DNA from 2 places in the Paenibacillus sp. FSL H3-0286 genome. Region 1 is predicted to be linked to the other one. Evidence: a T-box and tRNA genes for the amino acid it is inferred to sense, from the RefSeq annotation. Region 1 holds a T-box; the other holds one or more tRNA genes.
What was found. The T-box of region 1 lies ahead of MHB37_RS25525 (valine--tRNA ligase). A T-box ahead of a tRNA ligase gene usually reads a tRNA of that ligase, here a tRNA-Val.
Positions count from the first base shown of each region.

Region 2: it encodes a tRNA-Val, which carries the amino acid that the T-box ahead of MHB37_RS25525 (valine--tRNA ligase) is inferred to sense. The anticodon was not compared.

Region 1 covers NZ_CP150285.1:5,694,142-5,705,139, forward strand. The annotation lists gene MHB37_RS25520 (folylpolyglutamate synthase/dihydrofolate synthase family protein) at 1-763, opposite strand, end outside; gene MHB37_RS25525 (valine--tRNA ligase) at 769-3,468, opposite strand; T-box leader at 3,571-3,854, opposite strand; gene MHB37_RS25530 (LysM peptidoglycan-binding domain-containing protein) at 4,049-5,416, opposite strand; gene MHB37_RS25535 (RluA family pseudouridine synthase) at 5,748-6,683, opposite strand; gene hemL (glutamate-1-semialdehyde 2,1-aminomutase) at 6,680-7,981, opposite strand; gene hemB (porphobilinogen synthase) at 8,064-9,062, opposite strand; gene cobA (uroporphyrinogen-III C-methyltransferase) at 9,822-10,998, opposite strand, start outside.
Region 2 covers NZ_CP150285.1:2,912,416-2,923,413, forward strand. The annotation lists gene MHB37_RS13005 (PHP domain-containing protein) at 1-1,383, shown strand, start outside; gene MHB37_RS13010 (hypothetical protein) at 1,367-1,501, shown strand; gene MHB37_RS13015 (hypothetical protein) at 1,494-1,745, shown strand; gene MHB37_RS13020 (hypothetical protein) at 1,750-1,926, shown strand; gene MHB37_RS13025 (Holliday junction resolvase RecU) at 1,923-2,468, shown strand; gene MHB37_RS13030 (helix-turn-helix domain-containing protein) at 2,654-2,863, shown strand; tRNA gene MHB37_RS13035 (tRNA-Val) at 3,067-3,138, opposite strand; gene MHB37_RS13040 (hypothetical protein) at 3,291-3,593, opposite strand; gene MHB37_RS13045 (copper amine oxidase N-terminal domain-containing protein) at 3,756-4,970, opposite strand; gene MHB37_RS13050 (site-2 protease family protein) at 5,173-6,246, shown strand; gene MHB37_RS13055 (hypothetical protein) at 6,346-6,558, shown strand; gene MHB37_RS13060 (GNAT family N-acetyltransferase) at 6,666-7,109, shown strand; gene MHB37_RS13065 (DUF3892 domain-containing protein) at 7,195-7,434, shown strand; gene MHB37_RS13070 (MBL fold metallo-hydrolase) at 7,497-8,234, opposite strand; gene MHB37_RS13075 (copper amine oxidase) at 8,399-8,953, shown strand; gene MHB37_RS13080 (DUF1292 domain-containing protein) at 9,034-9,345, shown strand; gene MHB37_RS13085 (aminotransferase class I/II-fold pyridoxal phosphate-dependent enzyme) at 9,476-10,951, opposite strand.

The sequences.
Region 1 (10,998 bases):
AGTTAAAGGTCTGCACATCCCCATGGATTCCAGTAGCTTCATAGCTAAAATCTTCTCCGGCAAGATAAAGAGTAGAGCGGCAAGCCGCCGCTTTCTCCTTGAGTACAGCCACGACTTCCGGTTGATTTACGCAGCTAACAACTGGTACACCGGGTTTGATAATCCCGGCTTTCTCCATTGCAACCTTCTCAAGCGTATCTCCCAGAATATCCATATGGTCATGGCCGACATTTGTAATCACCGACACGATCGGAGTAACGATGTTCGTTACATCCAGCCTTCCCCCAAGCCCAGTCTCCCATACGACAACATCCGGACAAGAAACACCCGCAAAAAATAGAATGGCCACAGCTGTAGTTACCTCAAACATCGTTGGTGAGCCAAATTCCGTTTCTGCAATCTCATCTACCAAAGGACGAAGGGTATTCACTAGCTCAAGAAGAGTTTCTTCAGGAATGTCCGTATTATTATATTGGAACCTGTTCGTGAACTTCGTAATATACGGAGACGTGAAGGTGCCGACGGAATAGCCGCTTTGCAAAAGTGCGCTTGTCAAAAAAGCACAGGTGGAGCCTTTGCCGTTCGTACCCGCCACATGAATAAATTTCAGCCGACGGTGCGGGTTTCCCAGCTTGTCCATCAACATCTCAATTCTGTCTAAACCTGGCCGGATTCCAAAAGGAATCAGGCCCTTGATCCAGTTAACCGCTTCGGTATATGTCGCAAGAGGGGCGGTGCTCCCGCCCCGATTTAGGTCATCCATGTCTCTTATCCTCTCAGCTCTGCTATGCGGGCAAGTACTTTCTCACGTTTGGCGGAATAATCCGCCTGCTTCGCCTGCTCCTCTTCGATAACTTTTGCGGGAGCTTTGGCCACGAAGCCCTGATTGCTCAATTTTTTCTCTACGCGTTCTACTTCGCTGTTCAGCGTCTGCACTTCTTTTTCCAGACGAGCGATTTCTTGTTCAATATCAATCAGCCCCGACAAAGGCAGAAGCAGTTCCGCTCCCGTTACTACAGCGGACATTACCTTGTCTGGCGTTTCCGGATTCAGGCCAGCTTCGAAAGAAGAGGTATTGCAGAAACGTCCGATGTAGTTGTCGTTACGAGTAATGATGCTCAGCGTTTCCTCATTGCTCGCTTTAATAATCAAATCAACCTTTTTGCTCATCGGTACATTTACTTCAGCACGGATATTACGAACTGCCCGGATTACATCCATCAGCAGGTTCATTTCCGCTACCGCTTGCGGGTTCTCCAGAGCAGCATCATACTCAGGCCAAGCAGCCAAAGTAATTGTCTCTCCTTCATGCGGCAGATGCTGCCAGATTTCCTCCGAAATAAACGGCATAAACGGATGGATCAAGCGCATCGTGCGGTCGAGTACATAAGCAAGTACGGACTGTGTCTTCGCTTTGGCTGCGGCATCCGTTCCGTAAAGCGACAGCTTCGCGAACTCAATATACCAGTCACACAAATCGTCCCAAATGAAGTTGTACAGCTGGCGGCCGGTCTCGCCGAACTCGTACGAGTCAATTAGACGCGTAATTTCACGAGAAGTTTCGTTCAGGCGGTGTAAAATCCAACGGTCAGCCGTAGTTAGCTCACCAGTAATGTCAATATTCTCGAAGCTAACTCCTTCAAGATTCATGAGGGCGAAGCGTGACGCATTCCAGATCTTATTAGCGAAATTACGCGCCTGCTCTACCTTTTCCCAGCGGAAGCGTAAATCCTGACCCGCTGTGCTGCCGGTAGAAATCATATAACGCATAGCATCTGCGCCATACTTCTCGATAACCTCAAGCGGATCTACACCGTTGCCGAGTGATTTGGACATTTTTTGTCCTTCAGCATCCCGTACCAAACCATGCATCAATACGTCCGAGAATGGTTTCTCTCCGGTGAATTCCAGTGCCGAGAAGATCATCCGCGCTACCCAGAAATAAATAATATCGTAGCCTGTTACAAGCACATCGTTCGGATAGTAACGTTTGAAATCTGCACTGTCTTCATTCGGCCAGCCTAGGGTTGCAAACGGCCAGAGGTTGGAGCTAAACCAAGTATCCAGCACATCCTCGTCCTGTTTCAGGTCGGTTAAGCCGCTGATCCGGCGCGCTTCTTCCTCGTCATTCGCCACAACCAGCTCACCGGTAGATTCAGAATACCAAGCCGGAATACGATGTCCCCACCAAAGCTGACGGGAAATACACCAGTCGCGTACGTTTTCAATCCAGTTCAGGTAGGTTCTCTCGAACCGTTCAGGTACAAAGTTAACCCCATTACCATCCTTCTGTGCATTGATGGCAGCTTCGGCGAGCGGCTGCATCTTCACGAACCATTGTGTGGACAGGTAAGGCTCAACAACCGCTCCTGAACGTTCACTGTGTCCAACTTGATGCACATGATCTTCAATAGAGATCAGAACGCCTTGCTCCTTCAGATCCGCCGTGATGGCCTTACGGCATTCACTCCGGTCTTGACCTTGGTAAGGTCCTGCTTCTTCGTTCATCGTACCGCTCTCATCCATTACGTTGATCTGCGGCAAATTGTGCCGTTGACCTACCTCGAAGTCATTTGGATCATGAGCTGGCGTGATCTTAACCGCACCGCTGCCAAACTCTTTATCTACATACTCGTCAGCGATAATTGGAATCTCCCGGCCGATAATCGGCAGGATCAGCGTTTTACCAATCAGATCTTTATAACGATCATCCTCAGGATGAACAGCAACTGCCGTATCACCCAACATCGTCTCCGGACGTGTGGTCGCTACAGTGATATGTCCGCTGCCATCTTTAAGGGGGTAACGCAGGTGGTACAGATGACCGTTAACTTCCTTATATTCAACCTCGATATCCGACAACGCCGTACGAGCCGCCGGGTCCCAGTTGATGATACGTTTACCGCGATAGATCAAGCCTTTATTATAAAGCTTAACAAATACCTCGCGAACTCCCTTCGACAAACCCTCATCGAGGGTAAAACGCTCGCGGGAGTAGTCAAGGGAAAGTCCCATTTTTGCCCACTGCTCATGAATGGTGTTCGCGTATTTGTCTTTCCAATCCCACACCTGCTCCAGGAACTTCTCACGTCCGAGGTCATGTCTGGAAATCCCCTGCTCGCGCAGCTTCTGCTCTACCTTCGTTTGTGTTGCAATACCTGCGTGGTCCGTACCTGGCAACCAAAGCGTATCGAAGCCCTGCATCCGTTTAGTACGAATCAGGATATCCTGTAATGTGAAATCGAGCGCATGCCCGATGTGCAGCATTCCCGTTACGTTTGGCGGCGGGATCACAATGCTATAGGCCTGAGCATCCGGACGCTGGCCTGCACGGAAATATCCGCCCTCTGTCCAGTAGGAATACCATTTCTGTTCTGCTGCCTTCGGATCATACGTTGTTGGCATCTCGTTTTTAGATTCATTCGTAGCAGCAGCATCTGCCGCTGTTAGATGGTTTTGGTCAGCCATTCTCTGATACCTCCACTAGTTTACTTGTAGTTGCTTATAGTTGTTAATAAGTTGCTGTATAGAGCACACAGGTCTCTGAAAAAAACAAAAAGACCCCTCGTCTCAAAGGACGAAAGGTCATTCTTTCGCGGTACCACCTTTGTTTCGCGCCAATGAAAAATAAAACTACACTTCTTACCCTACGGATTCAGAAGCTTAGCGCGACACTCGTACAGATAACGGCTGCTACCGGCCACAACCTAACTTATCCTTCACAGGTATGAAGATAAGCTCAGAAGGGCGACTCCGGGGCGACTTCGGGGGCTGTTTCCTACGGAATGTCACAGCACTTGCAATTCCGCTCTCTGAAGGGCTGACCGCCTACTCTTCCCGTTCCCAGTCTTTACTTAGATATTGCTTACTCCATAATACATTTTGAGCCCCCCCTAGTCAACCTGGATACGCCTTTGCAGCGGGACTTTAGGCTGAATTTCGACTTATTTCTTCTGAAGCATCCCTTCCAACAATGAAACAGCAAAAATCCCGATCCTAATACCTGATCGGGATTCACCTATTCATGTGTGTACGCATCACGATTCGATTACGGGATGTACAACACTTGACCTTCCTCTACACTCTGCCCGGATAAGCGATTATACATTACCAGCTCCCGCGCACTTAGCTGATACTTCTCTGCTATGGTATCCAGTGTTTCTTCACGCTGCACAATACACAGCCGAACTTTGCGGAACATGTTAGCTCCATCCGCGCTGGCAATGAATCTGCTCTTCCATTCCGTATTATTGCCAACCTCTGGAACGTCCACTGCTGCAGATGTGTTTGCATCCGACTGCAGAGCTTCCTGCTCTTTACGGACACGACTGGAGCTTAGTAAAGAGGAGAAGGTGAGATGTTCTTTTTCCGGAATTTCTGCTTCTTTTTTACTACCCAAGGCGATCTTAAGATCTTGTTTCTCCTCATGAGAAGCCACACTCTCTTGTGAAACAAAAACTTCGTTCGCATTCTCATTAATCGGCGCAGTATTCTCTTCTTGCTTAGAAAGCGCATTATTAGCCTCATTTTCAGAAGCGAATACAGGGATATCCTGAATTGCATCTGCACTAACGGCTGGAACAGCGGTCTCTCTAGGAGTAAAATATTCCTCTGCCGACTGTTGGTTCTCTTCGCTCACATTGCTTGCTTGATTCAGCTGAGACACCTCAACCTCTTTGTTCTGGGCCTCGGCTTTAAACCAGTAATCGGATAAACCCGCTTTAGCATCGTCAACTTGGGACTCCAGACTATGTGTCCGTGCTTTAGCTCCCTTGTCCTTCTCCTGACCGGATGAGAAATTGACTACAGGGGACGTATGAGCGACTCCAGTAGAGACTAATGATTCTTCTGTTTCCTGTTCATTCGCTTCGGCATGCTCATGTTCTTCTACAGCAACCTGTGAGGCATCCTCACCGAAGGTCCACTGAGAATTTTCATAAAGTGCATCATTTTCCTGTTCTTGTAGCTCCGTAGTAGCTTCTACCCTGTCATCATTCACAGGAGAATAGGCGACTGTATACTCCTCTTGCTGCCAGGCTGGTTGAGGTTGAGGGTCCGCACCACCGATCCCCCGCAGCGATAATACGCCTGTTATATTCACAGTGCGCATCGTGAGCAGATCGATATCAAAATTCTCAATCTCTACCCCAATATCTTCAATCGAGCTGACGCGTGTAAGCGGAACAGTGATTTCCACGGGAATGGCATGCTCCAGACGTTGTGTTCGGTCATCTTCACTCCGGTAAAGCCCGGTAAGCAACAGCTGACCATATAACTCGGCACGATCCTCCCGCTGAATCACCTGAATTTCCGGAAGTAGTTCAACCTCCTCCAGCTCAGCTATTCCCGGAAGCTCTTCCGAAAGGTGAATGCGTTCGTAAATATCAAACCGCAAGCCGTGGGACTGATCAAACACGGGATATGTCCTCCTTCTTGGCATAATCTAACCCTGAGACAGGCCCAGAGCATAAGCCCAAAATGTTACTCCCCACATGTATATGCTTCAAACAGAGAGGCATGACAACTTTGGTAGTACTAACCGGACAGGATGCTAATAAATTTCATGAATTTAAGAGCTCACCAAACCTTCAGCCTGCTGATAGATGCACTACTTCGTAAGAACAAAGTATTATATGCTGCTTTTATTAATAAGACATGGATAGATGTTTTTTTTCTGAAAAAATAGAAAAAGAACAGCAGAACCAGCTTTTGCTGATTCTACTGTTCCTTAGCCACTTACGTATCTGTCAGGGTGCTTCAGACAGCAGCTCTCGCAGCTGCAGCATATCCTCCGGCCACGGATCGCTGACTTCCAGCTGTTCTCCGCTCCAAGGATGGCGGAAGGACAATGCCTCGCCATGCAGGGCATGGCGGCCGGCAGCGCTGGAAGCCCAAACCGGACCGCCATATAGTTCATCCCCATACAAGGGATGACCCATATGGCTGAGATGAACGCGAATCTGATGCGTCCGTCCAGTCTCCAGCTGCACATGCACCAGGCTTCCGCCATGCAGTGCCTCGCGCTGGATGATTCGCGTCACGGCAGATTGTCCGCCGGGCGAGACCCGTCTGCGCGCAGCGTGATGCCGATCGCGCCCAATCGGGGCATCGATCACCTTAAGCGCAGGCGGCACGATGCCTTCAACGATCGCGGCGTAGTGCCGCGAGATGCTTTTTTCACGCATATTCTCGTCCAGAACTAACTGTGCGAACTCATTTTTCGCATACATTACCGGACCCGTTGTATCTTTGTCCAAGCGGTGAATATGGCGCACAGCCACATTTTCGCCGGAAGTGATATAATGCGCAGCTACGAGGTGATCCAGAGTTACACCTGTTCCACTGCCATCTGGATGTACCGCCAGCCCAGCTGGTTTATGAGCTACCAGGCAAAAATCATCCTCGTACAACACCTCAAGCTCTTCCCATATCGGTTCAAGCCCCGCTTCACGATCGGGAAAAAGCGCCAGCCGAAGCCGGTCACCCTTCCACTGAATGCCTCCCTCGCGGCGTAACCGCAGATAAAGTTTCTCCGGCATACCTACAGTTTCTAGCAGCCACTTGTCAATCATTGCCTGCGTATCCTCGGCTCCAGTAATGATTTTGCCGGGTGTTACCTCCAGCCACTCTCCACGCCGGGTCCAAGCGCCACCACCGGTTCTTTCTCCGGCTCCGATGCTCAAAGGGCCTTCAGGGCATTATAATGGCCCTCAATGGTATCATCAATATCTTGCTCACTATGTGCAGCCGATATGAACATCCCCTCAAACTGTGAAGGTGGCACACTGATGCCTTGGTTTACCATATGACCAAAATAACGACGGAAAAGATCCGTGTCACTGGACTTAGCCGTTTCAAAATTGATTACAGGTCCTTCAGTGAAGAACGGACAAACCATCGATCCCACCCGGTTGATAGTGAGCGGAATGCCAGTCTCAATTGAATTCTTTTTCAAACCCGCTTCCAGACGTGCACCCAATTGTTCCAGACGATCATATACTTCCGGGGTCAACAGCTTGAGCGTAGTATATCCGGCTGCCATCGCTAATGGATTACCACTAAGTGTGCCCGCCTGATAAATCGGTCCAGTAGGAGCGATTTGCTCCATGATCTCTCTTTTGCCGCCATAAGCACCCACTGGAAGTCCGCCGCCGATAACTTTGCCAAAACAAGTAATATCCGGAGTAATCCCGAACAAGCCTTGAGCACAGCCACGATTAACACGGAAGCCTGTCATAACCTCATCAAAAATAAGCAGCGAACCATTGTCAGAAGTTAATTTACGAAGCCCTTCCAGGAAGCCTGGAAGCGGTGGAACCACGCCCATGTTGCCGGCAATCGGCTCTACGATCACTGCGGCAATCTCATTGCCAAAACGTTCGAAAGCAATCTGAGTGGACTCCAAATCATTGTAAGGAACCGTAATGGTATTCATTGCAACGCCTTCTGGGACACCCGGGCTATCCGGCAAGCCCAATGTAGCTACACCAGAGCCAGCCTTAATAAGCAGACTATCCGCGTGACCGTGGTAGGAGCCTTCAAATTTCAAGATTTTGCTGCGTCCAGTGTAACCACGTGCCAAACGAATCGCGCTCATCGTAGCTTCCGTTCCAGAGTTAACCATGCGCACGATATCTACAGATGCCACTCGTTCAACAACGGTTTTTGCCATTTCCGTTTCGAGTAGCGTTGGAGCGCCAAAGCTTGTCCCTTTTACCGCCGTCTCCTGCAATGCCTTCACAACCTCGGGATGCGCATGACCCATAATCAGCGGACCCCATGAGAGCACATAGTCGATAAAGCTGTTGCCGTCGATATCAAAAATACGCGAACCTATCCCATGATCCACATAAATCGGAGTCAGACCTACGGATTTAAACGCCCGTACAGGGCTGTTCACCCCGCCGGGAATATATTGTTTTGCTTCATCAAAAGCCTTCCGGGACGCTTCCTCTTTACGCGCCATTGGCACATTACTCATGTATCTTCACTCCTATTCTCTTCTTGGTTACACAAGCTTGTACAAACATATATTAGCTGCCGCGATGTCGGTGTGATGAAGATTAGCCGCGCAGCCAGCGGGCTGCATCTTTTGCAAAATAAGTAATAATAATGTCCGCACCAGCACGTTTCATGCCCGTCAGCATTTCCAGCACAACGGCTTGCTCGTCGATCCAGCCTTGCAATGCCGCTGCTTTTACCATGGAATATTCTCCACTCACATTGTAAGCCACCAAAGGAAGATCAAACTGATCACGAATCGTACGAATCACATCTAGGTAAGCCAGAGCTGGCTTCACCATTAACATATCCGCGCCTTCCAGCACATCGGATTCTGCTTCACGGAGTGCTTCGCGCAGATTGGCAGGGTCCATTTGATATGTTTTGCGATTCCCGAACTGTGGTGCTGAATCCGCTGCTTCGCGGAAAGGGCCATAAAATGCCGAAGCATATTTGACCGAATACGACATAATCGGCACATGCTCAAAGCCGTTCTCATCAAGTCCCGCACGAATTGCGTGAACGAATCCATCCATCATGTTGGAAGGGGCGATAATATCTGCTCCAGCTTTTGCTTGGGATACCGCCGTACGAGTCAAAAGCTCCAGCGAGGCATCGTTGATAACATCGCCATGGACCACACCATTCACCGTATGCGTATGCACCATTCCACAATGTCCGTGATCCGTAAATTCACAAAGGCAGGTATCTGCAACGACCAACAGCTCTGGGTACCACTGCTTGATCAAGCGAGTAGCCTCTTGCACAATTCCATCCTCTGCAAAACCGGAAGAACCGATAGCATCCTTCGTCTCAGGAATCCCGAACAACAATACAGCCGGGATGCCTAGTGCGGCAATCTCGTCCACTTCTGCTTTTAACGTATCCAGCGAAAAATGATACACACCCGGCATCGAGCTAATCTCATTCTTCACACCTGTTCCATAAGTCACAAAAATAGGCTGTACCATATCCAGCACATTCAGTATCGTCTCCCGCACCATGCCACGAATTCCAGCAGAACCGCGCAAACGGCGGTGACGTGTAATTGGAAAGCTCATTTGTTCATCCTCCTGAAAAATAAAATATAAAACCAAATTATGTGTCTGGCAGCAAACTACAACTAGCCGCAGCCAAGTCTAAATTAGCTACAACCAAACCGCCGACCACTGGCTAACTACGTATAGTTGTAGTTTGTGCAACTATCTCGATGTTTTGTCCTAATTGTAAGCTTTAGTTGCATTCTCTACAGTTATTTATTACAAAAGTGCGAAGATTCCTCATTTAGCGGATATTTAATTGCACATACTACAACTAAACTCGACTTTAGCTGATATATAGAAAATTTAATTGTATGAAGTACAACTAAACCTCAAGCAGATCTGCTCACATTAACCTACTGCATATTCTCTACATACCAGTTAATTTACAACCAAATATTATCCTCCGAACTCCATATGTAACTACGTTCGGAGTTCAATTTATATGTTACTTGAAGGTAGCGATGTGGCACTTTTGAGCGTAGATATAACGGCGAGTAAACCAACAAATGTTAGTTAGTAAAAGTAACCGCGAACTCATTAATAACTACCAACTCACGTGTAACCACGAACTATTTAGTAACTACGAACAAACTCTAGCCTGTAATGTAACTAATTATAAGCTGAGCGCTATATTTCTAAGCAGGCACTGCCTTTCTCCGTAGAACAGCTACTACTCTCCCCGCGGAGTAATCAGCTTTTACCTTCCCACCAGAAAGCAAGCTACGTAAGTTAAGCTCACCAGTAAACTATTGCTTCGTTCTATCCTCGATCCGAGCGCTACTGCAGCTGAGTCTCCGCATTCCAGCGGCAGAGCTCCTGCACCAAACTATCTATGGTTGCCTCTTCAGGCAAGAGTCCCGGTGTCAGTCCCGCGTCTACCGCAGTCTGCTCCGTTAACGGGCCGATGCAGGCGATTTTCACATTTGCAAGCAGCGGGAGCGGATCTTCAAGCCCCATCCGTTTCAGGATGTGTATGAAATTACGCACGGTTGACGAGCTGGTGAAGGTTACCGCGTGAACGCGACCTTCCTCTAGCAGCTTCAGCAGCTCGTCGTCATCCTCACCAGTGACAACCGTTTCATAAGTATCCACGTCTGTCACCTGAAGGCCAAGCTCTCTCAGCTTGTCCGGCAGCCAGTCCCGCGCCAGATCGCCGCGCGGCAATAGCACGTTCTGCCCCGGCAGCAGCTGGGGACCGAACGTCTCAATCAGACCTTCCGCCTGAAACTTTGCCGGAAGTTCTTCAGCAATCACCCCGCGCTGCGCCAGCGCGGCGGCTGTGCCTGGCCCCACCGCTGCAATACGCGCGCGGTGTAGCCCGCGAATGTCCGCCCCCAGCTCCGCCAAGTGGCGCCAAAAAAACTCCACGCCGTTCGGGCTAGTGAAGAATACCCAGTCGTACGATTCCAGCGCGCCAAACGCCGCTGCAATCTTCGCCTTCTTCTCTGCCCCTTCCGGCATAATCGTCTCGATCACCGGGAACTCGTAGGGTTCCCCGCCGAGTTCTTCAATTCTATCCACCAGCTCGCTTGCTTGGCTGCGAGCCCGTGTCACCACGATGCGTTTGCCGAATAACGGCATCGCCTCGACCCACTTCAGCTGCTCACGCTGCAGCACCACGTCGCCGACGACGATGACTGCCGGCGGCTGAAAATCCGCCGCCTTCACCTTCGCCTCAATATCGGCGAGGGTTCCCGTCAGCGTCTCCTGATCCGCGCGGGTGCCCCAGCGCACAAGTGCCACTGGTGTTTCTGGCGGCCGCCCGTGCTTGATCAGCTGAGCGCTGATGTAACCTATTTTAGCTACGCCCATCAGAAACACTAACGTTCCTGTGGCGTTCGTTACTTTATCCCAATGAATCGAATGATCTAGTTTATCCGGACTCTCATGCCCGGTGATAATCGACAGGGAAGAAGCATGATCGCGGTGCGTAACAGGTATACCCGCATAGGCA
Region 2 (10,998 bases), 2.8 Mb from region 1:
GTAAACCAAGTTGAAAAGTATTCAACAACACAGAAAGCAAAAAAATATAGACCTCAAAATATTTCAGAACTAACTGCTTTTATCGCCGCTATTCGCCCATCATTCAAATCGATGTATCATACATTCGAAAGTAGAAAACCATTTTCATATGGTATCAGCAGTTTCGATGATCTTATTCAAACTGAGGAAATGAAAAACTCTTTTGTGCTTTATCAGGAACAAACTATGGCTACTCTTGCATATGCTGGATTCCCATCAGATGAAACTTACGGAATTATCAAAGCAATCAGCAAGAAAAAACCAGCAGTAGTTAGACCATTGAAGGATCGTTTCCTTAAGGGATTTAGTGATAAAATCATGGAGAGAGAAACAGTTACTCATGAAGAAGCACTAGAAATGAGTGATCGTGTATGGAGAATTATTGAAGATTCAAGCGGCTACGGATTTAATGCTTCGCATGCCTATAGCTATGCCCTTGATTCTGCTTATTGTGCTTATTTGAAAAGTCATTATCCGATTTATTTTTATGAATCTCTTCTTAGGCACTTTGCAGAGAAAAAGAACAAAGATAAAATAGGACTTCTCAAAGATGAAATGCAAAGAGGGTTTGGCATTAAAGATGGAGGTGTAAAATTCGGGAAGGATAACAGAAGTTTTGTTGCCGATGAAGAAACAAATTCGATATTTGCGGATATATCTGGTATCAAATATATGAGTGCAAAAGTTGCCGAAGATCTCTACGAAGCAAGTAAAAATACATATAACAGTTTCGTCGATTTACTTATTCATTTAACTAAAAATACATCTGTAGATGCAAGACAGATTAAAATTCTGATTAAGCTTAACTATTTCGATATGTACGGCCATAGTGGACTTCTCACCAAGCTGTACAATGAATTTGTTAATGGAGAATATAAATATAAGTCTAGTTATGTAGAAAAAACATTGATCGTAAGAATTGCGAAACTTAAAGAAATTGAAGAACGGTTGAAACAAGATGGATTCCCTGAACTATTACCAAATGATGTTGTAATGACTCAGATTGAGCATATGGGCTACGCAGATGTGAAATATCCTAATATTAGTTCTTCCTGGTGTGTGGTAACTGACATCAATACGCAATACTCTCCAAAACTCTATTTGTATAATGTGAGAAGCGGAGAAAATATAATGTTCAAGATGGATAGAAAGACGTTCAATACAAAAGATAAGAGTTTAAAAATAAACATAGGTGATTTGATTGAAATAACTGAGCATAAAAAGAAATTTAAATCTGTTCCTGATGGTAATGGTGGATATATAGATACAGATGAATTAGAAATTTGGATTACTGGTTACACAAAATACATCAATAAGGAGACTAAGAATGCAAACCAACATTGATAAATTATCAAAACCATCAATTGAAAAACTACTAAATCGTCCTCTTACAGATGATTACTACACACAAGTGGTAAGCCAAGCTTTATTAAACCTCTTAGAAACGAACGAATATGAATAAAAATAATCAAACTAATTACAATGCGGATAGATTTTCATCAGATTATCACCGACACACCTTCCCTGATCCACAAGAAAAGGAGGTGATTGAGTACTCAACTTGTTCAGGATGTGATGAAGTTATCTACTCATTTGAAGTAGCTGCTGGTGAGATTTTAAACATTTATGGGATGAGTGTACATGACGAACGAACATGTATCAAAAAAGCAGTTGATGCTACGACTGCTATATTAGAAGAGGAGTGATTTATTGAATTTAGTAGGACATAATATTTGGTTAGTTGAACAATTGAAAATACATATGATTAAGAAACTGGAAGAGTACAATAAGGATGGATTCATTGTTGAGGGTAGATATCAGGAATTACTAGACAAAGAGACTAAGGCGTTGGATGAACGGTTAGAGGTTATGAAAGAATGGTTGTGAAAAAGAAAGAAGGCAAAGTTTTTGAAGACAATCTTCAAAAATCAGTAGAACAATGTGGTGAAAAAATATTCTTCACTAGAATAAAGGATGTTTTTATTCCGCCAGATTTACGTCAACGTGTTAAGGTAACCAAAAATGATTATGATTGCATGATGTTTGCAAGATCTCATTTGTTTGCACTCGAACTTAAATCAACAAAAGAAAACAGGTTTAGTTTTGATGAAAGTATTATCAAACAACATCAAATTGATAAATTATTAGAAGCAAGTACATACGAAGATGTAATTTCAGGATTTGTCATGAATTTCAGGGAGCCAGAGAATCGAGTATTCTTTGTCCCGATACAAGAATTCGTTGATTATCAGAATGTGGCTCAAAATCAGATCAAAGAACATAAATATATAAGCAAAGTAAATAAATCGAGTATTCCAATTGGTATCTGTGAAGAGATCGGTATAGAGATTAAGGGTTTCAAGAAGAGGGTTAATTGGCATTATCACATTAAGCAGTTTTTATCCGAAGCGATTAAAAAATTCAGATAATCAATTATTTTTTTAAAACTTATATGAAAGCACAGGGCTCCTAACGCCTCCTAGACGTTCTCAGAGGCTTGCTATGATGCTTAGAGTGATTAAGTTTATGTTTGTTCAATATAGTTTTTAAAGCCTCATATTGGGACGTCTAGAACTTGTAATTGAAGAAAAGTAAATGAAAAGTAGAGGAAGATATGGACGAACTAATAAAAGATGAAAAAATAATAAAGCGATTAAGAAATTTACCAGAACCGCTAAATCCAATAGACATCCAACAATTTTTAGGGCTGAGTAAAAATTCTACATATAATCTAATTGAATCAAAACAATTTTATAGTATAAGAGTCGGAAAATTATATAAAATACCTAAAAGATCTTTTGTGAAATGGTACTTAGGTGGTTAGAATTGGGGGGCGAAACAATGCCCCTCATTTTTTATTAATTGAATGTTGCATTAAGGAAAAACTTTTGCGCAGTATTATGTGCCCCCTGTTAAGCCCCCCAGTTATCAAAGAGCAATATTTCTCAAATTGTTTAGTATAAATAAACAAACAAAAAACCCTTATATAATAAGGGATTTCTGTGAGATATGTCTTATAAAACCGTATAGGACGGATGGGGTTCGAACCCATGACCCCTACCCTGTCAAGATAGTGCTCTCCCACTGAGCTACCGTCCTGCGACGAAATTTATAATACCATACGATAGAGTAGGATGGCAATTCTTTTTTATAATCAATATAGATGTAGAGTTGTATTTACTTCTTAATTTTCTCCGATTAAGTAGTTAAATAGCTAGAAAGGGGATGACCCTTCATCCCCCTGCACCGAGTCAGATAAAAAACGGGAGTAGAAATAGACTGCTTATTCCGAAAAAAGGGATACGGCGTGGATAGAAGCGGCGTCTTGGGTAAAAGCCGGGCTGGAACCCGAATTGTCTATAGTTCGACTGCTCGGCAGGCATTCCGTTCATACGATCGACCATTTCATTGCTGGGAACCGCTAGGGTGATATAGTTCTGATCCACGTGAGCGATGAAGCCGTCAAAGGATTGACCATCAGTCGTTACTATACCTACATATTTATTCATGCAATTCCAAGCGACCTGTTGATGAAAATTTGTATTTGATTCCATGGATATCCTCCTCGAATGTTTCAATCCTGATAACAGTCTATGGTCCTTTGCCTACAACGTTCACGGCGTTTGCCTATATGTAGGAAGGTTAATTTTCAGGGATAATCACTGAGGAGGATTCGATTAGTTCTTTAATCTATACACATGCTTGTGCTGTACTTTCTAATCAGTATTATTCTTGGAGTTATTGGAATGAGCTTCAATGGAGTAGATAACTTCTTTTTTGCCAGTAAGCGGGGAGTCATTTATAAAATACAATTTGTCACCGCTCCGTTTTACGAATTTCAAAGTATCTCCTTTAAAAGGAACATCGTTATTTTCCGCATATTCCTGATCCTTTGCTGTGAGTAGCTCCTTATACAAAAGGGTTCGCTCGCCTGTTTGGCGGTCGATTAAGGTTAGCAATCCATTCTGATTTCCACGAAGCAGTATGATTTCTTTATCAATGCTTTCTACATAGTAAGCATCTTCCTCGCCACCCAGCTTTACAAGATCAAGAGTATCTATTACATTGCCTGTGCCGTCTTGGATGAAACGTAAGGTATTACCATCATGCAAGATGAGGTTGCCATCATAAGGTTTGAAATCCGCATCTCCTCTGAACTGGTAAGCGAATGTGGCCTTGCGTAGTAATGCACCATTTTTGAATATGAGTGTGATTTCGCGTGTATTAATATGAGGCTCTCCATAGGAATCAATAATCTTAATGACTAGCAGACCCCCCGCCGTTTTCTCGATCTTCATTCCTGCCCAGTCAAAGTTTGTTTGGAGTGAAGTGAGTTTTATCACCGTATCCTTGCCTTGTGAGACATATAAATCACCATTAGCTTTGACCAGCGTATAGGTACGCCCTCCAAAGGATTCTGTGAAAACATTGTAGGTCTTCAGATCATCTGCTAAAAGTGTGTTCGTTGTGGAGTCCAGACGGAGATGGCTGCCTTCGAAAGCCTTAACGATAAAACGGGCCGGCACATATATCCCATCTTCTTTGGATTTAAAAGGTATTCCTCCTAGATCTACCGCTTTCCCGTCAAGCACGCCAGTTTGACTCCCGATTCGAACAGCAAAACTTTTAGTCCAGCCTTTGAACAGAGCACGTTTGCCGGATTTATCCCATTCCATTTTTAAGCCAGCTTGTTCAGCGATCCCCCGAACATCTACGTAGATTACACCATTTTTGAGCAGCGCAGGTCCGCCTATGTTTCCACCAGGAATGCCAAATTGGTAGTATACTTGCGAAGTATTAGCAGAGGAAGCTTGGGTGAGCGCAGAGGACACCGATACAGTTAATGAAGAGCTTGCTGACATGGTGGCAGGGAGTAAAAATGTTGAGAGCATTAAGACGGATAACCAAGCTTTGGAGTGAAAAGAGAGCATATTAACCAACCCTTTCTTTATCTGGCAGTAAAATTTATCCATGATAGTTGGTTTGACGCTGAAACGTTTCTAAAAGTTGCGTCGTATACTTTCCGAAGGGCTCACTGTAGAAATATCCTTAATGCTTCTATGATAAGATAGATGGAACTGTACAGTAGTTTCTTAAAATTGAAAGATAAAGGAGCTTGTGATCTTGCCGCAAATGCAAAATGAGCAGAAAAAGAATACTTCTACTCCGCTGAAATGGTTGGGGGGCGGAGCCGCCATGCTCCTGTTAAAAGGAAAGGCGATTTTGTCTCTGCTGAAAATAGGTAAAATTGCCGGGCCGTTAATTTCCATGATGGTTTCGATAGGGGCATATGCTTTGATTTATCCGTGGGGGTTTGCTATAGGTATTGTCCTGCTTTTGCTTGTTCATGAATTGGGACATGTTATAGCCGCTAAGCGGATCGGGCTACCCGTCAGCGCTCCGTTATTTATTCCTTTTTTAGGCGCGTTAATTACTATGAAAAAACATCCGCTGGATGCGAAGACAGAAGCGTATGTTGCTTTTGGCGGACCGATTCTGGGTACTATTGGGGCTACTGCTGTGTTTGGAGCGGCATATTATATGGATAGTCCACTTCTTTATTCCCTGGCTTATATAGGCTTATTGCTTAATTTGATTAACCTGCTGCCAATCCATCCGCTAGACGGTGGACGTATTGCTACCGCAGTTACGCGCTGGCTGTGGCTTGTGGGTCTGGTGGGTGGCTTAGCTATAATCGTTTACTTGCGTTCGATTTTGTTCTTTATCATCTGGGCAATGTTTGCTTACGATCTGTATAATAAATATGTGAAAAGACGTAACAACAACCGGCCGCAGTCTGTCACTAAGGGGTTCTTAATTCCCGTGGAGCCCTTGCGAGAGGCGGGTTACATGATTCCAGGAGCTGAGCATCGCCGGGATTTACCTTTTACTACCTACAGTGATCTAGAGAGACAGCAGTATGTTGTGGTAAGATGGGACCAGCTGAATTATTATGGCAAAGCTACACTGCCACAGCAATGTATTATTGAAAAGGTAAGAATTTCGCAGCTGGAGCAAGTAACGTTAGAGAATGGTCTTCATTTAAAAATGCAATGTGACATCAGCTGTACCGTGCACGATAATGATAAGTATTACGATGTGCCAGCCAATACACGCTGGAAATATGGGACAGCTTATTTTGTTTTAGCAGGCTTTTTGGTTGGGATGATGTATTTAGTCCATTTGGTTGGAAACGTCAATCTCTAAGAGGGAAACTGGAATGAATAGCTCCTATTGTTTATAAAGCTCCTGAATCGTCAAAGCTGTAGTGAGTATAACTGCAGCTGCGATGAAAGGAGCTTTTTTATGTCTAAAATTGTGAAATGGGAAGTCGGCGTTTGCCTAGTGTTACTGCTGGGTGTAGTGGGGTGCTCTACGGTGAAACCCGCAAAAGTTATCGAAATCAATGAGATGACCAATCTGGATGGCAAATCTAAAAGTCAGTATCCTCCGTTGTCACCTGTGATGCAAGACGTATATAACCGTTCAATCCCTGAAGAAGTATATTCTGTGGATTAGTCTACTGAGAGGTTACGGATTCCATGTGTAGGCTTTTCTTTCTTGTCATTATTTTATATAATAGACAACTATCGTTGGCTACATAGAGAGAGGAGTTTGCAACTAACATGGCGGCAGAAATCTTACGGGTAACTACAGAGGAACAGCTTCAGATGGGGCTGGATATCCGTACTAAAGTATTTGTTGAGGAACAAAAGGTACCGGCCGAGGAAGAAATTGACGAATATGATGCCATCAGTCCGAATGCGCACCATATTCTGATTATAGATGAAGGGATACCTGTAGCAACGGGTAGATTGATCTATTACAAAGCAGGGACTGCTAAAATGCAGCGCATCGCCGTATTGAAAGACTATCGGGTCAAAGGATACGGACGTGTCTTGTTACTGGCGATGGAAGAGCTTGCTCGGGAGCTTGGACTGGAAGCTTCAATTCTAGATGCTCAGTGTCAGGCAGAGAATTTCTATAAGAAACTCGGCTATGAAGTTATTTCTACAGAACCATTTTATGATGCAGGTATATTACATGTACGTATGCAAAAAATGCTTTAAAGATGGCGCACATAATTATTGGACGCTCTACGCAAGCTAGGATGTGCCGAATGATGGCAAATCCAAGTGCAAGGGGCGAACTTAAGTGCCAAATAACGAACGTGAATCTTTCGTAGCTGTTCAAAAAAATGGGGATGGCGATTTAACAAGCTTCCAGACCTCTACAGGACGTGTGCTGGCGTATGACCAAGCCCTGCAAGAAGTACAGGCCGGAAATATTGCCGGAGTGAACGCTTTTAAAGGTAAGGATGGAGAAACTTATATTCGCGGAGATGCGGATGGAGATCCAACTAACAATCTGGATAATTTGCCGACATTTTCATAGTTCAACACGAAAAGCCGTACATACGTCTACAGACGTTTATGTACGGCTTTTTTTTGTAAAGATCAGAGTTTATAGTTCACATGCTGCTCTAAAAATTCCATCTCTCCTGTAAGTCCGACGAAATCTGGTTGTTCATCGCTATAATGCATGAGCTTGATCCGCTCGCGAACATCTTTAGGCAGAGACATCAGCTCTTCCAGCGTGGTGTGAACAACGCCTGTTCCACCTAGTTGGCAGTCATGCAGGATGATCCGGATCCCGCGCTCCCGCACAAGGCTAATCAGTAGATCCGGCTGAAAGGTCATGTCCGCACTATAAAAAATCTCGTTGTTTATTAGAAGGGAATAACTGTTTTTCCCGGGAATATGCGGTGTTTGTATGATCTCTAATGAAAGAGTAGGAGAGAGCTTGTAGGTATTTTCAGGCTGCATGGGCTTAACATCGAAGATATCAGATAAGGAAGATACAGCATCTTCTTGGTATAAACCTCCCTTTAACGTATTGTTCCACAAGGGCTCTATAAGTGTCTCCGGAAGAAGTAAGGTCATTTTTTTACCGTGCACATGCTTTAAGGTTAGCGCAAGCTCTTCCAGCCCTCCAACATGATCTGCATGAATATGTGTAATGAGCGTAGCATTTACGTCACTGAAGGATTTTTCAAGTCTATGCATGGCAAGCGGGGCTGTTATCCCGCAATCAATCAGCAGGGTGTAATTTTCATCTAGCAGCAAGCCATTGTTGTTAAAATATTTTTTCGCAAAAGCATTGCCTGTTCCTAGCATTTGTAGGCTTAGACTCATAAGAAAGAACCCTCCTGAAATCGGTTATAGCTAATGTTTCTACTTCGAATAAGACCATAATATCATTTTTCGCAAGATCAATGAAATATTTACCTGAAATCAGCGCAACTTGCTGAAACAAAGTAAGTATATATTAACAGCATGAATTATCTGGAGGGTCTCAAATGAATAGATGGAAAAAAATCACTTTGTGCGTGTTTGCTTTTTCCTTAATGGGTGGCTCATTATTATTCGCCGATTCCGTTAATCAGAAAATTAGAGTATGGAGCAACGGAAAAGAAATTGTAGACGGCGGTTATCTAATTGATGGAAAAACGTACATTCCTGCTAGAGAAACAGGCGGGGTTGTTACTTGGGACGGTTCTGGGAAAGTTACGATCCTTAAACCTAATGTCCATATTGTACTTTTTAAAGGGGATACGGTTTTTGGCAATGTCAATGTAGGCAAGCTGAAAATAAAGATATTAACTCAGGTAGATAGTCTGACCGAAGAGATTTCAGCTGTGAAAGTGGCCATGACAGATCCGTCTGGAAACGTTAAGGATATTCAGTCACAGGTGCTTGAAGGCTCGCAGAAGGATAATTTCTGGTTTCCAACCTCGGAGTTTACTTATGATTTTAAAGAAGCGGGCAAATACCGGGTAGGCTTCTATATTAAGCCCTCCAAAAATGCCGATTACGTACTTGTGTCGGAGAAGGTAATAACAGCGTTAAATTAGGTGTTCTAAATTGACCTGAACTAATCTAACGTGGTACGATACCAGATGTAGGATAATACAATTCAAAGTGAGGTATTACAATGAGCGATCACAAACATGAGCATGGTGAAGCATGCGGTTGCGGGCATGATCACGACCATGAGCACGAGGAGTTTGTGCTGACCTTGACGAACGAGCAGGGCGAAGATGTGGAAATGGTGCTTGTAGAAACGTTCGACATAGGCGAGAAATTATATGCTCTGTTGTTAGAGCGCGAGAATCCAGAAGCAGACGGCATTATTCTGCGTATGGAAGAAGAAGACGAAGAAATGGTATTGTATAATATCGAAGATGAAGAAGAATGGAAAGCTGTTGAAGAAGCTTACAACAATCTGCTTGCTCAGCAAGAATAGATTCTAGCGACTAAACTTAAGCTGTTCTATGTGAATGGAACAGTTGATGCTTATATACAGAAACCCGATACTCATTATGGTATCGGGTTTTTGTATAAATGATTTAAGTTTTTAAGGAAAAAAATAGATCTTAGGATATAGGATCGGCTTCAACAATCACCTTAACATTAGTGATGCTGCGGTCCTCAGGCCCTTTAACCGGCAGGCCGATTTCGACGTGGTCGATAATGTAGTCGATATTATCCTGAGTAATGACTTCGCCAGGGAGGAGAATCGGTATCCCCGGTGGATATACATAGATAAACTCTGCAATGATGTACCCAGCAGATTCGCGGAACGGAACTAACTGAGTGTCAGCATAAAAAGCATCTCTTGGAATTAAAGCAAGCTGCGGGATTTCTGGAACCTGAACCTTCAGTTCATAGATTTCACCCTTGCTATAATGGATAGCGGATAGCACCCGTAAAGCAGCTAATAATTTATCTACTGATTCTTGAGTATCACCTGGGGTAATAAGGCAAAGAATATTATACATGTCACTCAGTTCAACTTCGATGTTGTATTTCTCACGCAGCCAGTTTTCGGTTTCGTAACCAGTGATCCCTAAATGGCGAACGTGAATGTTAAGTTTGGTTGGATCTAGATCGAAAGTTGCTTCTGTTCCAAGTATTTCTTTACCAAAGCTGTACAAGCCTTCGATAGTGTTAATGGTCTCGCGTGCGTAGTTGGACAATTGGATGGTTCTTTCCGCCATTTCATGTCCGTTCAGCGCGAGATTGCGTCTAGATGTATCGAGAGACGCTAATAAAATATATGAGGTTGATGTTGTAGTCAGCATGCTCATAATGGTCTGCACCCGTTGTGGGTTAATCAGCCCAGTCTTCGCATTTAGATTCAGTACCGAGCTTTGCGTCATGGAACCACCAAGCTTATGCACACTAGTGGCAGCTATGTCCGCACCGGCCTGCATGGCCGATACCGGCAGATCCTCATGAAAATGAATCAGTACTCCATGTGCCTCGTCCACCAGAACGGGTACCCCGTAACGGTGAGCCAGGTCGACAATCGAACGCAGGTCGGCACATACGCCGAAGTACGTTGGATTGATAACTAGAACTCCTTTAGCGTCTGGATGACGCTTTAACGCTCGTTCCAGCGCACTGGTGGTTATGCCGTGATCTATCCCGAGATTCTCATCCTGTACAGGCGAGACGAACACAGGCTTGGCTCCGGAGAAGATAATGGCCGACATTACGGATTTATGAATGTTACGCGGCACAATTATTTTTTCACCCGGTGAGCAGACAGAGAGGATCATCGTCATGATGGCATTGCTCGTGCCCTGTACGCTAAAATACGTATAGTCGGCGCCGAAAGCCTTCGCAGCCAGCTTTTGAGCCTCCTGGATTACGCCAGTTGGCTGATGTAGATCATCAAGCGGTGCGATGTTGATTAGATCTATGGATAGAGCGTTATCGCCGATAAACTCACGGAATTCGGCATCGGTTCCTAGCCCCTTCTTATGCCCGGGAATATGAAATTGAACTGGATTGCCGGCGGCATGCTTTTTTAGAGCTGTGAAGAGGGGAGTACGGTGTTGATTCATTTAATGCTGTCACAACCTTTCGCGAATAGTTAATTTTTAAGGCAAGC